DNA from 4 places in the Desulfobacter hydrogenophilus genome. Region 4 is predicted to be linked to each of the others. Evidence: predicted binding sites of a transcription regulator. Region 4 holds the regulator's gene; each other region holds the start of a gene.
What was found. Region 4 encodes sigma-54, which starts transcription at its own class of promoters, with help from an activator protein. Its sites were predicted from a motif close to TNTGGCACANTTTCTGCTNT; they were not measured.
Positions count from the first base shown of each region.

Region 1 (4,203 bases), 1.6 Mb from region 4:
ACCGGTTTTTATCTGCTTCACTGACTCGGTTTAATGCAGCTGGAGTTCTGGTATCCTTTGACATGTTCCTGATATTTTTAAGGCAGTTGCATCATAGTCTTGCAGACCTTGCCATGGCAGCAAGCAGCATATCCGTGGTCACAAACAGTTTCAGACTGTACAACGCAAAGGAGACGAACAATGAAAAAAGAAGATATGATGCATACAAGAGGGCTTGTTATTAAAAAAGAAAAGAACGGATTTGCACAGGTCGTCATGGATCGAAAAAGTGCCTGTTCAGGGTGTGATACGGGGAAGGTGGACAAGTGCCGCTCCTGTCTGACAGGAACGAAAATAAAAGCCAGGGTTCACAATTCCAAAGGTGCTGAGGAAGGGGACATTGTTACGGTCAGTATGAGCCGGGCAAAAATCATGAAAGGGGATGCCGCTTTTTATTTGATCCCAGTTATTTTCCTGATTGCAGGGGCCTTTATCGGTTCTTCTCTTGGGGATTTTTTGACGATCGACAACAGCATCTCAGCCATAATTGGTGGATTTGTCAGTCTTGTTTTCGGATTTTACATTGTCCGGAAAATATCCGAGCGCATGAATTCAGACCAGGGACTGGTCCCGGAAATTACGGAGATCGTCTCTTCAGGTTCCAGTAACATCCCGGTCAAATGAAATACAGATAGCTTATATTCTGGTAGTGGTAACTTTAATAATCAAGGGATGGTCATAAAAATTTGCTTTTTTCTTTAAATTCTTCGATATCAATTTCACCATTTGCCAAACGTTTTTTCAATAAATCCAACGCGGTCTGATGGGCATTGTCTGACTGGCTCAGCTTAATTATCCACCGGACAACAAGGATTAATATAACCAGAAGGATTACCCAGAAAAAAATCATCGACCAGCCCATATATCCGCCGCCCATCATGTGAGCGCCTGGATAGAAGGCCTGGGTGTTACCCCATCCGGCAATGGAACTTCCTGTAAAAACAAATAGTATGGCTAATACCCATATGCCAAGGGAAATTATATTTTTCATCATCTTCACCTGCTTTCATTTTAATATTGAAGATCTCCTCAGGCGACTTAACCAAAGACTAAATGCCGGGGTAAGGTCAAACGTATACCCCGACATTGTGATCAATGTTTAGAAACAGCCACCGTATCCGTGTCCACCCATGCCCATGCCGTAATTAAAACCAGGGGCTTTGTCAGAAAAAAGCTTCTGCATTTCTCTTTTATGGTCAAAACGTTTTTTTTCAATCTTTGAAGACAGATCAAACAGTTCTTTTTCTAACGTGTCTATTTTAGTCTGGTCTTTCTCAGGCTTTGAATATTCCTTATTCAATTCGACGCGTTTCTGGTAATATTCACTTCTAACCTCCTGAGTTTCTGAGAAAAATTTATTCATCTGGTCGTGCATCATCTGCTGATCTTCCACGGACAGATCATTCCACATGTGGCCGCCCATATGGTAGCCATCCATCATGCCGTAACCACCCCTGTGATAGCCGCCCCCCATGTTATAGCCACTGCCATGGGCAAATGCATAGGCTGCAAAAGCGGTAAGAAGAAGGATGGTTCCGAGAATAAAAACTTTTTTGATTGAATGATTAGTCATGTCTATAAACTCCTTTATATTTGGGTTGCTAAAATCAATGCCAACGCATTTGTAATTGTATAATTCAACAACTATGCCAAAACTGTATCGTGCTGATATTACATGCAATGTCCATGTTTTTGAAATCTTAATTAAAATTGACTGGTTAATTTTTAGGCAGAAGGCGGATAATTATTAGGCACCATATCATGGATATGATGCTGGATTACTTGATTGATATATAAGCTACAATTAAAGATCGCACCATCGAAGTCTATTGAGAACCTACAAAGAACACATGGGAAATGCCGACCTTGACATATACCCTACCAGGGCATAGTATATAGTATGACATATCAATTATAAAGGAGGCACATGAACCCCGGATATAAAGACCAGATACCCAGTTTAAATCGTATTGAAGGACAGATTAAAGGTATCAAAAAAATGGTAGAGGACGGCCGGTACTGTGTTGACATTTTAACTCAGCTCAAAGCAGTTAAAGCGGCTGTTCACAAAGTCGAGCAGGAGATACTAAAATCACATATGCAGCATTGCTTAATGCATGTAGTGCAGTCAAAAAATGAAAACGATATTTTAGAAAAGATTGAAGAATTAATGCAGCTCTTAAGCAAGCGAATATAAAAAGGGGGGTCATTATGAGTATTAAGACCCAACTATTAGATATCAATGGCATGACATGCGGCGCATGCGTTCGTCATGTCGAAAATGCCGCAAAAGAGGTGCCGGGCGTTAAAGACGCTTCGGTAAATTTTGCGACAGAAAAGTTGAAAGTTTCATACCAACCTGAAAAATTTAAAATAGAGGATCTAACAGCAGCAATAAAGAAAGCAGGATACGAAGGATATCCTGAGAAGACGGAAAATTCAAAGACGTTTGGCGTCAAAGGGATGACCTGCGCAGCATGTGTAAAGAGAGTAGAAGATGCAATTGCCGATGTGAAAGGGATAAAATCGGCAACAGTTAATTTGGCAACCGAGAAAGTCCGTATAACTTTTTCAGATAATGAACTGGATCTTTCTGATATTTTCCATGTGGTTGAAACAGCAGGCTACCAACTTGTGGAAGCCGGTGAAGAAGAGTCTGAAAATAAGAAAAACATAGAACTTAAACGGCAATTTACCAGCCTTGTTGTTTCCATAGGTTTTGCGATTCCATTGCTTCTTATTGCCATGCTTGAGATGGTCGGCATTCCCCTTCCGGACTTTATCAGTCCGATGCACAGCCCGAAAACGTTTGCTGTGAGTCAACTATTCCTCACGATTCCCATAATTTTCTGCGGTCTCCATTTTTATGTTAAAGGGTTTCCTGCCCTTTTCAGGGGGCATCCAAATATGGACTCTCTCATCGCCATAGGTACAACCTCAGCTATCGTTTACAGTGCGTTTAATACCGTCCTGATACTGACAGGCAGGACGGATCTTGTGATGCACCTGTATTATGAAACTGCCGGGGTGATCATCGCATTAATAAAGGTTGGAAAATATATGGAGGCTGTCAGCAAAGGCAAAACATCAGGCGCAATAAAAAAACTGATGGGATTACAGCCTAAAACAGCTATCCTTGTGAAAGAGGGTAAGGAATCCATTGTCCCGATTGAGCAAGTTGTTCCAGGTGATGTGCTCTTGGCAAAGCCTGGAGAAAAAATTGCTGTGGACGGTACTGTTCTTGAAGGACGCACATCGGTCGATGAATCCATGTTGACAGGGGAAAGTATCCCGGTTGACAAAACAGCCGGCGATACGGTTATAGGTGCCAGCATGAATCAGACCGGAACGATTCGTTACCGCGCAGACCGAGTCGGCAAAGAAACAGCGCTTGCCCAGATCATTCAGTTGGTTGAGGAGGCCCAGGGGAGTAAGGCGCCTATTGCAAGAATGGCTGATATCATTGCCGGCTATTTTGTTCCGGTGGTTATTGGTATCGCCCTGGTTTCAAGTGGTGCCTGGTTTATCGGCGGTGCAGAAATAAGCTTTGCGCTGAAAATTTTTATTGCAGTACTTGTGATTGCCTGCCCTTGCGCCCTGGGACTTGCAACGCCGACGGCAATTATGGTCGGTACAGGACGGGGGGCTTCTCTGGGTATTTTGATCAAGGGTGGTCAACCTTTGGAAATCGCCAGCCGGGTTAAAACCATTGTGTTTGATAAAACCGGCACCATCACAGAGGGTGAACCAAAGGTGACCGATGTTATCGCATTTAACGGTTTTGAAAAAAATGAAGTTTTACAGTTTTCAGCATCAGCAGAAAAAGGATCTGAACATTCTTTAGGTGCCGCCATTGTAAAAGAATATGAAAAGCTGGATACGCCCTTCCATCAGCTGAACGATTTTACTGCAGTGGCAGGCCGGGGCATTCGGGCAAACGTAAATGATAGAAACCTGATGCTTGGCAATATTGAATTCATGACTGAAAATAATATCTCTGCAAACGATATTCCAGAAGCCGACATCTTATCTAAGGAAGGTAAAACAGTCATGTATTTGGCATTGGATGGGAAATTAGCCGGGATCATTGCGGTTGCAGACGTCGTGAAATCCGATTCAGCGGATGCCATTGCAAAACTCCACAAGATGGGAATTAAAACGGTA
Region 1 is NZ_CP036313.1:4,122,774-4,126,976, forward strand. Features, by position in the region: gene EYB58_RS18335 (SoxR reducing system RseC family protein) at 181-663, shown strand; gene EYB58_RS18340 (SHOCT domain-containing protein) at 716-1,033, opposite strand; gene EYB58_RS18345 (periplasmic heavy metal sensor) at 1,139-1,612, opposite strand; gene EYB58_RS18350 (metal-sensitive transcriptional regulator) at 1,967-2,236, shown strand; gene EYB58_RS18355 (heavy metal translocating P-type ATPase) at 2,251-4,203, shown strand, end outside.
Region 1: a site for sigma-54 is predicted at 1,674-1,693, ahead of EYB58_RS18345 (periplasmic heavy metal sensor). Genes of this name have one in related genera too.

Region 2 (4,203 bases), 2.4 Mb from region 4:
ATCCCGGAATGAGGCTACAACCCCCCGGATTTCCCCTTCATGGTCCTGGATGCAGTAAACGGTCATTTCCAGATGGCGGGTCTCCCCTGTTTTGGTGACCATGGTAACCGGGTATTCCTTGGTTCCGCCGGAAAGTTTCGGGGAATCTTCGCAAAAGGAACATTTGGAACCGCAGAACGGCGCCTGGAAGACTTTGTGGCAGTCTTTGCCCAGGACTTCTTTTTTACTATATCCGGTAATTTTTTCTGCTTCTTTGTTAAAAACAGTGATGATACGCTTTGTTGTATGTGCCATGACGCCGACTTTAAGATTGTCCACCACAAGATTGAGATTGTGCAGATCCAGCAGAGAATGTGTAAATTTTTCCATTTTTGATTTCCAGGCAACGCGCTTTTAGTAATCGAGACCAGGCTGTTCTTGAAACGGTCTTTTAAATGGCACATTTGTGTATCAGGCGCAATGTTTTTTTGCATCTGTAAAAAGAAAAATGGTGGATACTCAATGAATGTTCAAACAACAAGGGCTTTGGGAAAAAATAAATCCTCCATTTGCGTGCCTTAAATACGAATAAAACTTTGTCGCAAAATGTGTAGCTTTTATTTTTTCCCAAAGCCCTTAGGACCGCAGATTAAATAAGTTGGGCAGAAATAACGCCGAACTTTGGTTCATCTACAAGGCGCATTAAAGGTTGAATACAGGCCTATTGGATCTTTGATGCAACGAAGTAGATGGGCCAAAAGGCAAGCTATTTCGTTCAAGTTATTTAATCTGCGGTCCTTATGATTGAAATGAAAATTTTTTTTGGGGAATTACTCCCAGGAAATACAGTCTTTGGGACAATTTTTCACAGCTTCAAGGATATCTTCATCATCCTCATAGCTGTCAAGGGATAGTATATCCACATAACCTGCGTCATTAATTTTAAAGACATGGGGGGCCACGTCAATACAGACCCCGCATTGGTTGCAGCAGCCAAGATCAATTACCGGTGTCTTTTGTATGCTCATCAAATCATTCCTTTGTCAATGGATTCAACCCACCAGCCTTTTAACATATGAGCCTGTTTCTCTTTTTCTGCAAGATCAAGAAGTTTGTATCCTGTATCCAGCAAAATCCCATAAAGCACACCGCATCCCGGATCTTCATGGTGTTCATATCCGATCTGTGCCAGTTCTATCATTTTATGAGCCAGCTCAATGGTGCGTACGATGTTTATGTCACATTTTTTTTTCAGCATGGCAAATTCTCTTTAATCGTTTTACACCAGGGTAAATAAAATTGGTAATTATTCATTTCCGGCCAGGATCTGTTCCGGGGTGCAGGCATGAAGCATATCCGATATACGGGTAGCCGTAAAATTCCACCCAGTGTAAATATCAATGTTTGTTTTGTCTGTCTGGATAACATTGGGCAGACCCATGGATTCGAAAACATGAGCATTAGACAATGCCCTGATGGCATATCCACGCTTTACCGGATCTTTAGAAGAAAGATGCTCTTGGAGCTGTTCTCTGGTGATATCGGTCAGATCTTTGGGTGCTGTACCAAGATATGTACCAATTCCCCACAAAACGCCGCGCTGTAGCATTTCATGTTCAATGTGGTTGCCTTTGTGATCCAGATAGGAAAAAAGGATGCTTTTAAATTCCCGGGCCAGGGCCGGGCTTTTACTTAAAATTTCTCCCATAGCCTCAGGTGATCCCCAGCCGATGCCGCCGGATTCGTCGTTCAAGTTCCACATGATCCGTCTCAAAATTATTCTGGCTTTTTCCATGGAATGATCCGCAATCCTTGCAGCAAGCTCCCCCATGGCGGTCCCGCTGCGGAACTTGATCAGTTCCTCCTTGTTGTAAAAATAAGAGAACAGATGTCCGGTGAGTTGGGCATCCGGAATCTGAGCAAGCCTAACCAGGGCCTGGCTGCGACTGCCTAAGGCAAGAATTTCGCCCACCTTTTTTTTTGTCTTTCTGCCGTATGGTTTCATGGCTGTTCTCTTTTTAATGTTATTGCGGTTGACCGCCTTTGAAATTATCCTATGCGGTTCTTAACTTACGTTAAAATAGCACAAATTATGCCAGGCCGGTTTATGCCTGGCTGTTGACCTTTACCCTATCATTGTGAGCTCTTTTTATATAAAAGAATTGAACTAACCTATTAGTTTCTTACATAATTTGTTGTGGTCTGAACTCGGTGAAAGACCAGGTCGGCCATGGCCGTTATATGAACTGCCCTAAAGCACTGAATTTGACCTTGAGTTCATGGATGTGTTTGTCATAGCTGTGCATTTTTATAATAGCCCGGGTGATTAGATAGCAGCCCAGAACGATCAATCCAAGGTTGAGAATACCAAAGGGGATAACCAGGTGCAGCACGTTGAAAATATTGTAATATTTGGAGGTGGCAATCAAAAGTCCGATCACGGACAAGGGCAGGGCCAGCACTGCAATCCCGGTTCTCATAACAGCAAGGGATGTTCGTTTCTCAGCCAGGAGAAGCTGTACTTCGTTGATGACAATGGAATCAAATTTTTCAAAATTGCCGGCGATATCAATTTGTTGTGTCAATGATTTTACTCCATTTTTAATTTTAGTGTGATTCAATTATGTCAGCCATTGAAACGTATTACGATTTTAATTTTTTAAACAAGATTCATTCCAGAAGTACAGGCCTGCCTGTTTTTTCAGGGCGTCGGGAGAAACAGCATTGAATCGTATCAAACGACTTACCAATGCGTGTTTCAAATGGTTTGAGAAAAAATGTTCGGCGGGGTTGAAAACACAGCCAGGATTCATTTGTCTCAAAGTTTGACACACAAATGTGTCTCGATACAGGTATCGCTATTGATTTAAGGACAGGTAACCAGTATAGCAGACATGTGGCGCAACCCCGGAATTGGGATTTATATTCACAATTTAATTTTCAGGATAAAAGATATGGATATTGACCAGCTCTTCTTGTATGGTGCACCGACGTTTTTTATTGATTCGGATCATGAAAAAATCATTGCATTTTCATCCCGGCATGCAGGACCATCAGATAACCCGGTGAAAAAGGCTGTAAGCATTTTTTACGCTGTCAGGGATCAGATCCGGTATGACCCCTATGAGATTCCTAATCACCAAGAGGGCTTTAAGGCAAGCCGAATTCTGACCGAAAGCAAGGGCTTTTGCGTGTCAAAGGCTGTGCTTTTGGCCGCCTGTCTCAGGGCTCAGTCCATACCGGCCCGGCTGGGATTTGCCGATGTAAAGAATCATTTAACCACGCCCAAGCTCAAGGCAAAAATGGGTACGGATCTTTTTAAATGGCACGGATATACTGATATCTTTTTGGAAGAAAAATGGGTCAAGGCAACACCGACATTCAACTTGAGCATGTGCCAGGCTTTTGATGTCCTGCCCCTGGAATTTGATGGCCGGGAAGACAGTGTGTTTCACCCCTTTGACGCCAAAGGGCAGCGGCATATGGAATATGTTGAAGACCATGGGCATTTTGCGGATCTGCCCTGGGTCAGGCTTATGGAGGCCTACCGGATCGCCTATCCCGGATATTTTGAATCGGGTGGGATTTCAGGCGATTTCAATGCCGAGGCAAAGGCACTGCATCCTGATAAATGAAAAATAAGGTTTATAAGGATTGTCTACTGTGCTCATTCACCTGAAAAACTGAGCTTGTCAGACGAGTAGTCCTCGCCTCAAACACCTCGGTTTGATCTGCTTGATTTAACATAGCAGGCCTCAATAACAAAAAATCATCACCCTGCCTTACTCCCCCCCCCCCCCCCCCCCCCCCCCTCAACAATTTTCTAAACAGGCAATTTAGGGTCCCAATTATCGGTTTAAGGTCAACCCCGGGGGAATTTGAAACCTGTATTTTGTTTTTTCAAACAATTGCATGCGCCCGACCTGCAGGGTGCCTACATCCCATAAACACCAAACGATGCAGTATGCGAATGAAAAAGTACAATAAGAACATCGTGCATTATTCATCCTTCCAAAGGATACATTGAACCGGGCAGTCTTCTATCGCTTCGTCAATACATTCTTCGGAACCTCCTTCCTCCATAATAACAAATGCCACGTTCTCCTGGGCGTCAAACCCGAAAACTTCTGGACAAAGCTCCACACAATTTTCACAGCCAATACAGTCTTCCGTTTCAATATATACTTTTTTGCTCATGATATTTTCCTTTCATAAAAGCAGCTG
Region 2 is NZ_CP036313.1:129,766-133,968, reverse strand. Features, by position in the region: gene EYB58_RS00650 (sigma-54 interaction domain-containing protein) at 1-369, opposite strand, end outside; gene EYB58_RS00645 (ferredoxin) at 810-1,007, opposite strand; gene EYB58_RS00640 (hypothetical protein) at 1,007-1,237, opposite strand; gene EYB58_RS00635 (DVU0298 family protein) at 1,286-1,984, opposite strand; gene EYB58_RS00630 (hypothetical protein) at 2,217-2,564, opposite strand; gene EYB58_RS00625 (transglutaminase-like domain-containing protein) at 2,934-3,614, shown strand; gene EYB58_RS00620 (ferredoxin) at 3,979-4,176, opposite strand.
Region 2: a site for sigma-54 is predicted at 2,060-2,079, ahead of EYB58_RS00635 (DVU0298 family protein). Genes of this name have one in related genera too.

Region 3 (4,203 bases), 280 kb from region 4:
CAAAAGTTTCAACGAAACTTTCTTTATTTATCATACAAAAAAAGCACTGGATTCTATTGGTCTCTGTTTTATTGGTTGCAGGATCTGTTATAGGCGTCTCTAAGGTGGAAGTTGAAACAAATCTAATCGAATATTTTAAAAAAAGCAGCACGGTTTACCGGGATTTTAATTTTATCGATACCCGGCTGAACGGTGTCAATACAATAGAAATTTCCATTAAACATAAAAATGGTGAAAGCCTTATAACGCCTGAAACCCTTAGGATAATAGACCGTGTTGAAACCTATTTGGCGAGTTTGCCCATTGTGGGAACCACCACATCAGTCAACACCTTTATCAAGCAGATGAATAAATCCTTTCATGCTGAAGATCCTCAATTTTATACCATTCCTGAATCCGGAGAAATGATTGCCCAATATATGCTGATTTACGGAGGCGATGAGATTTATAATTTTTTAAACGACTCCTATTCATGGACCCGGATTTCAGCCAGGATTTCCGAGCACAGTTCCAAAAAACTTGAAGCGTATATCAGCGGGATCCAGAATTTCATCGAAAATAAGATAGACGATCAGGATCTTGAGATCAGAATGACAGGGAAGACATTTCTGGTTAACAAACTGGTAAAAAATATTGTTGACAGCCAGGTAAACAGCCTGCTGCTGGCCTTTATCATTATTTTCGGCATTCTTTTTATTGTGTTTAAATCATTTAAGCTTGGGCTTCTTTCTTTGATCCCCAATTTATTGCCGATTCTGTTCAATTTGGGGCTTATGGGGCTTATGGGGATTCCATTGAACACGGCGACTGCCATCATATCTGCCGTCGCCATCGGCATTGCCGTAGATGACACCATACATTTTTTGTCTGTATATCAGTCTGCCCGGAATCAGGACATGAACATGGGTGAAGCAGCCATGAATGCAGTGAGGCTCAAAGGCGAACCCATTATGCTGACTTCATTTATACTCTGTTGCGGTTTTGGGGTGATGGTATTCTCAAGTTTTGTTCCCACTATTCAGTTTGGTTTTTTAAGTGCTGTGATTATGATATCAGCTATGGTGTGTGATCTTATTATTCTGCCGGCCCTGATGCTTTTATACACAAAAAAAAAGCTGGTACAGAGACCTTCAGAGTAGTACTTTTGTCTTCCAGTAATATCAGCGAATCCAAAAAAAGGGAGAGGGTATTGGAGCGATCTAAGCATAGTCTGAAGAACCCTTTCTTGAAGATTCTCCATGGTTACAGGATACCGTGCGCGGGTGTGGGTAGCGCCGGAACCACTTACAGCACCAATAGATGGAAAGAATTTGCTTTTGTTATCAGGGTCCTCACGGCCATAAAACAACTTGCCGGATCGGAACGGGAACAACTCTTAGACGACGGATGGGTGCTGGCAAAATGACTGGAGCAGATTCCGGAGTGTGATTCCCCGCAGTTTCGCCACATGATGAGCTTCCTCCTCTTTCCTGACGAGTTTAAAAGGATTATTCGGCGAGACGGACCGGCGCAGAATTATTTCTTCGTTTACCGGTAAATCAGCAGTGCAGATTAATAATCTGTCTGCTTTGGAGATTGATAGAGCACTGTCCGCCATCAGAAAGCAGCAGGAAGAAATATACGGCATGACGGATATTGATTTCCTGTCCGGTTCTACCAGCGGCCAGTTTCATGGAGTCGGGTATTGTCTTTCGGTCCGCATCATGTGCTACAAGCAGATGAATGTGGTTTGACGTGATTGTATAATTGAGTATTACCAGGCCGTACCGCTTCCTGACTTCAAAAAGCCACAGCAGTCACCGTCGTCGGTCTCTAGCGAACTTGAGTAGATATTCCCGTTTATGACATCGGTGCGTAATGTCCCACATTTGACCCGGAATGTAATGTCGTTTTTAAAGAAGTGGCAATCGTGAGGTGGATATTGATTATGATCACTGGCCCTCAGGGGTATGATTTTTACTAAGATGTCCGCTGCATTTTTCAAACCAAGTCTTATTATGGTAAAAAAATTCTATTTTTATAGAAAATTTTATACAAAAGCATAACCTTTTTGACCTATTCAGCTAAAAATAGTTTTGAGATTAAAACACTCTCTCAATTTATAAAGTTAACCTATATCGAATCAGGAAATAGAAATAATCTTAGAACGCTCTTTCCTAACTTGCAATCCACCTTATGTAGAACCGCCAGCAATTAAGTATCATGTCTCTTTAATTATGCTAATTAAAAAATACTTAATCCTTGGCACCTTAATTGCAGTCCAAATATGTCAGATATCAGGAAGTTACTTGGTACAATTAGAGATTAAAGAAGGAGGTGATAGAATTTTTAGTGAGTATTGATTAAAAAAACAATTAACCCAAAATTAAATTTTTGTCAAAAACAACTTAGATGATTGAGGTGAATAAATGAAGAAGAATTTTTTGTCGGTTTTATTGGTGGTTATATTTAGTTGCTTTTTAGCAAATACAGCTTTCGCACTTAATAGTTATCTAGATATAGGGACGGACTGGATTGGCGATACGGATGGTGATAGCTTAACGTACGATTTTAATGAACTGCAGTATCTTGCGAATACAACATCTACACAATACGATACAAATGAAGATGGCACTTTAACAGTAGGAGATAAGTTTAACGATGAGGGTAACGCTTATATAACGACCTTACTTCCCGTTGAAGCTCCATTAGATACTGAGGGGTTGAACTTCACATATCAATTCACTTTTACCTGGGAGGATTTTGTAGGTGAAGTTGTGGAGATCAATGAAGGAATCACAACCGATAGCATTACTACTAAGTACACGGAAGGAACGATTAACTTTTACTTAGATGATGGCTATACGACAGCAACGCATGGAAGTGGACTTGGCACAAGCGATGATGCAAATTTCGGTGACGGTGAATTGGTTGCTACAGTTGAAATCAGTAGTGGCGTAGGGCATTCTAACTTTGAAGCAGGTACTCTTACATTCACGGGTGGTGACTATAGTTTGCATGGTGAGTTTACATTTCTGAAAAATGATTTTTGGTATGAAGCTATAACCGGTGACGATCTCAAAGAAAAATATGTGGATATTGGATGGTTGCTTGGATACACTGCAGGAGATACCGATAACGAAGCATTCGATCAAAATCCAGGGACAACAGACGACGTGCTTTATACGATTGATGCCAGGCATGATGCCAGTTTCAGTATTTCAGCTGTTCCAGAACCAACGACTATAATGTTGTTGGGTTTTGGTCTGCTGGGTATAGCAGGTGTTGCTCGAAAAAACAGATAGTGGATTTCAATTGAATAAACAATTTAGTTGATTTTTAAAACAGGTAGGTGTTGATTGTTCAACATCTACCTGTTGTTATTTTAATTGGGTGTGGCTCTTTTGTATTTTTAAGTTACCGGCACTTTGGGTTGTTCTTCTTTGTCTCATTTTTCCGCTGAGTTTATTTAATAACCCGCAGCTTTGGCTTTCTTTGCGTTGGCCTTGAGTTTGTAGTGGCAGGAAAGACACCATCCGCATAATGATCCTGATGATTTCGCTTGAATTCATACTCCTCATGGAACAGCCAGTATTTATCAAAATCCTTGCTCGCCCGTAAGGCTCGCAGGCGCAATACGGCTTCAGTGCCTTGAAGACCCTATTTGGCACCAGTGATCCCCATACGATCTTTTACAAGATGCCGGCAAGCGCCCTCGATTACCCGTGTCCCTTCGGCAAGCATGCGTATAGCTTTTTTAGCAGACAAAATTTGTCAAAGGATGGGGATAAAATTTCACCGCTCCTTTCCTATTTGTCAATTTATTGAAGCGGTTTTATAGTTCCAGGGCAGCCAGAGGGAAGGGTTATGTCTCAGTTTAGCAGCATTCTTTAACAGTGTAAGCGCTCTATGAACCCCATCTTTTTCTAAGGCAAAATCCATGAGATATTAGGTCCATCTTTCAACGAATTGAGGAGGCCGATTAAAAGATGGCAGAATTTTATTTACCGGAGAAAGGTGTCCCATGCACACCGAGTAAAATGTCTTCTTCTCTTCACCTTACAGTCGATTCCCGACTAAGCCTTGAGATTCAGGATCGGTTTTCTCCTGAAACCTTGCGACCTGTGCGGACGCAAGTGGGTTGAAATATCATGCAGCTAATTTAAAATCGACTTCCTTGTCTTGGAACCATTTTTTGAATTTATCGTTAATTTTCAAGGACGT
Region 3 is NZ_CP036313.1:2,840,354-2,844,556, forward strand. Features, by position in the region: gene EYB58_RS12650 (efflux RND transporter permease subunit) at 1-1,139, shown strand, start outside; gene EYB58_RS12655 (hypothetical protein) at 1,190-1,405, shown strand; gene EYB58_RS23215 (hypothetical protein) at 1,545-1,733, shown strand; gene EYB58_RS12665 (PEP-CTERM sorting domain-containing protein) at 2,409-3,284, shown strand; partial or broken gene EYB58_RS23965 (hypothetical protein) at 3,445-3,708, opposite strand; gene EYB58_RS23970 (hypothetical protein) at 4,129-4,203, opposite strand, start outside.
Region 3: a site for sigma-54 is predicted at 2,241-2,260, ahead of EYB58_RS12665 (PEP-CTERM sorting domain-containing protein). Genes of this name have one in related genera too.

Region 4 (4,203 bases):
ACAGTTGATGACGAAGATTCCGTAATAGAAGCTGACAGCATGGAAATCCTGCTAGAACAGAATCTGATCATCTTAAAAGGACACGTAGAAGGAAATTTTAGTGAAAATAGTCAGAATTCCAACATATTATAATATCTCTTTGGGTTTATTGCTGATACTGTTGTCTCTTTTCACACAAGTATCCTTGGCAGCCCAGGAAAACAAAACCGCTGATAAACAGCAGCCGCCGGCTGACCTGAAAATCACTTCGGATAAAATGATCGCCAGCAAAGACCAGTCCATGGTGGAATTCATGGGAAAAGTGAAAGCAGTTCGGGCAGACAGTGTGCTTTTAGCAGATTCGGTCAAGGTGTTTTTCCATACCTCAAAGACTAAAAAGGAAGGCCAGTCAAACGTTAAACGAATTCTTGCCACGGGCAATGTGGAATATACCGAAGGGGAACGCAAAGCATTCTCAGATCAGGCGGATTATGACACTGCAGATGAGATACTGGTACTCACCGGGGAACAAGCCCGTCTGCTTACGGGAAAAAGCTGGATCACCGGCAAAAAGATCACCCTGTTTAAGGTCCAGAACCGGGTGGTTGTGGAAAGTACAGAAAAAACCAAGGTTGAAGCCTTTTTTGATGCCGAAGACCAAGACGGGTCTTTATAGATGAGTCGATTGGTACTGGAAAATCTTGTGAAGACCTATGGCGGTAAAACCGTAGTGGATCAGGTCAGCTTGAGTGTGGACCAGGGCCGGGTGACCGGGCTTTTGGGCCCTAACGGTGCCGGCAAGACCACCACCTTCTATATGACCGTTGGCATGATCCGGCCGGAAAAAGGAACTGTTCATCTTGACGGGGAGGATATTACCCGAGACCCCATGTATGTGAGGGCAAGAAAGGGCATTGGTTACCTACCCCAAGAGATGTCTATATTCAAAAAACTGACCGTCAAGGAAAATATAACGGCCATTCTGGAGGTTATTGATAAAAAAGTTACGAATATCAACCAAAAAGCCGAAAACCTGATGGAAGAACTGGGGATACTGGCCTTAGCCGGTCAAAAGGCTGCCTCCTTATCCGGTGGAGAGAGACGCCGTCTGGAAATTTCAAGGGTGCTTGCAACAGATCCCTTGTTCATCCTGCTGGATGAACCCTTTGCCGGTATTGATCCTTTGGCTGTCATTGACATCCAGCAGATTATATCCCAGCTTACGAACAAAGGCATCGGAATATTAATTTCCGACCATAATGTCAGGGAAACATTAGGCGTATGCGACACAGCTTACATCATGAGCCAGGGCGTGGTTATGGAATCAGGTCCGCCGGAAAAAATTATTTCAAGCAAAATAGCCAAACGAATTTACCTGGGAGACAACTTTAGACTTTAATCATGGAACTTGGATTACAACAAAGCCTTGCATTGACTCAACAGCTGGTCATGACACCCCAGCTCCAGCAAGCCATCAAACTGCTTCAGCTATCCCGGCTTGAACTTGCCGAAATGATCCAGCAGGAAATGGAGCAAAATCCGGCGCTTGACGAAGTCTCCATTGATGAAACCTCTGACAAAGCCATCACTGCCCAGGAAACCGAAACCCGGGAAACCGAAACCGAAGCCCCTGTCAAGGAAGTTACGATTGAAGAGCGGGTGCGCTCGGATACGGATTGGGAAAACTATATTAATGAATATAACTCCACCGGTAGAATATACACGGAGTCTGAAAACAGCGAAGCCCCCAATTACGAGGCTTTCACCTCTGAGAAACAAACCCTTGAGGCGCATTTGAAGTGGCAGTTGATGCTTTCGGATCTGCCGGACACAGAGGAACGCCTTGGTCACGTCATCATTGGCAATCTGAACCGGGACGGATATTTATGCGCCGACGTGGAGGAAGTGGCCCAGGCCGCCAAGGCCGACATCCAAACCGTTGAAAAGGTGCTGGCTGTGCTCCAGACCTTTGACCCCCCCGGGGTGTGTGCCAGAAACCTGTGCGAGACGCTTTTGATTCAAGTCCGGCAACTTGGCATTGAAAACGAGATCATCACCCGGATCATTACGGATCATCTAAAAAATCTGGAAAACAGGAACAGCAAAAAAATTGCCAAGGCCCTTAAAATTTCCGTTGATGATGTACGGGCCGCAGTGAAAATTATTCAATTTCTTGAACCCAAACCCGGCAGGAAATTTACTACAGATGAACCCGCCTACATCACCCCTGACATTTACGTTTACAAAATCGGTGATGACTTCAAAATTGTTATGAACGATGACGGCCTTCCCAAATTAAGAATTTCAAGATTCTACAGGGACGCTGTGGCCACCGGCAAAAAAATCCCCAAGGAAACCAAGACCTATCTTAATGAAAAGATGCAGTCCGCCTCCTGGCTGATAAAATCCATTCATCAACGCCAGAAAACCATCTATCTGGTCATGGAAAGCATCATAAAATTTCAAAGAGAATTTTTTGAGAAGGGCATTGCCTATCTTCGGCCTTTAATTTTAAAAGATATTGCCGAAGATATTGAAATGCATGAGTCTACGATCAGCCGGGTGACCACTAACAAATATGCGTACACCCCCCAGGGACTGTTTGAGTTGAAATATTTTTTCAATAGTTCCATAGGGCGCGGTGATGGGCCTTCCATGGCATCGGCCAGTGTCAAGGAGAGAATAGTACAACTCATTGACAATGAAGATCCCAACGCACCTTTAAGTGATGATAAAATCGCCGCAATTCTGCAGGAGTCAGACATTCAGATTGCCCGGCGAACCGTGGCAAAATACAGAAAGGTGCTCAATATTCTGCCGTCCAATAAACGAAAACAACTATAGGGAGAGCTAATCTATGCAGGTTACCATCACGTTCAAGAAAATAGAAGCATCTGATTCCCTGAAATCCTATGTACACAAAAAACTTAAACGGTTTGACAAGATGCTGGATGGTCCGGCCGAGGCCAATGTAGTCTTAAGCGTTGAAAAAATAAGACATATTGCCGAACTCACCTTAACCAGCGGGACGCTTAACATCCATGCAAAGGAAGCGTCCGAAAGCATGTATGCCACCATTGATATTTTAGCGGATAAAATCAAAGGCCAAATCACAAAACACAAGGAAAAAGAAAAAAAACACATGTCAGGCAATAAGACAAGCCTGACCGATACCCGGGAGTTCAGCATAGATGAACCACTACCCAAAGACGTGGTCGATATTATTGAAGAGCCTCTTGAAACAAAACCCATGGACATTGAAGACGCGGTGATTGAACTGGAATCGGGCAAAAAATCTTTTTATGTATTTACGAATGCCCGCACAGAACAAGTCAATGTGATTTATAAACATAATAACGGAAAATTGGGACTAATCGCTCCCCAAGGATAGGATGGTCGGAACCAATGAAAATCAGTGACATTCTAAAGCTGGACGCTATTATCGCAGACCTGAAAGCCAAAAACAAATCGGAGGCTATAGAAGAACTGTCCCGGGCTGTTTCACCCGTGGCAGGGGCCGAAATCGAAGATGTTACAGCAGTCCTGCTGGAACGGGAACATTTAGGTTCCACAGGCATCGGCGGTGGAATCGCGATACCCCACGGCAAACTGGAGACGGTGAAATCTATTGCTGTGGGATTTGGGCGCAGCATCAAAGGAATCGAATTTGATTCTTTGGATAACCGACCGGTCCATCTTTTCTTTCTGCTTTTAACACCCGAACATTCCACAGGGGGGCATTTGAAAGTTCTTGCCCAGATTTCAAAGCTGCTGAAAATGGCTCAGTTTAAAGAACGACTGTTATCGGCAGGTTCAACCGAACAGATTCATCAAATCATTCTGGAGAATGACGAAGAATTTTGACAATGGAAAACCTCAAGGTTTATATCATCACCGGCATCTCAGGTTCCGGGAAGACAACTGTCGCCCAGGCATTTGAAGATGCATCCTTTTACTGCATTGACAACATGCCCATGGAACTTGTGCCAAAGGTGCTTGAACTTCCGTTAGGAGAAAGCGCCAAGGTTAAGGGTGCAGCCTTTGTGATGGATATGCGGTCAAAAACCTTTACAAATACGTTTGTTTCAGGCGTCTCTGCTTTAGAAGAAATGGGGTTTTCTCCGGTCATCATATTCCTTGAAGCGGATACCCAAACCTTGGTCAAACGGTTTAGTCAAACCCGAAGGCACCACCCTCTGGGAGATGAAAAGAACCTTTTGGACA
Region 4 is NZ_CP036313.1:2,563,869-2,568,071, reverse strand. Features, by position in the region: gene lptC (LPS export ABC transporter periplasmic protein LptC) at 1-132, shown strand, start outside; gene EYB58_RS11365 (LptA/OstA family protein) at 101-655, shown strand; gene lptB (LPS export ABC transporter ATP-binding protein) at 656-1,378, shown strand; gene rpoN (RNA polymerase factor sigma-54) at 1,381-2,823, shown strand; gene hpf (ribosome hibernation-promoting factor, HPF/YfiA family) at 2,837-3,370, shown strand; gene EYB58_RS11345 (PTS sugar transporter subunit IIA) at 3,385-3,843, shown strand; gene rapZ (RNase adapter RapZ) at 3,846-4,203, shown strand, end outside.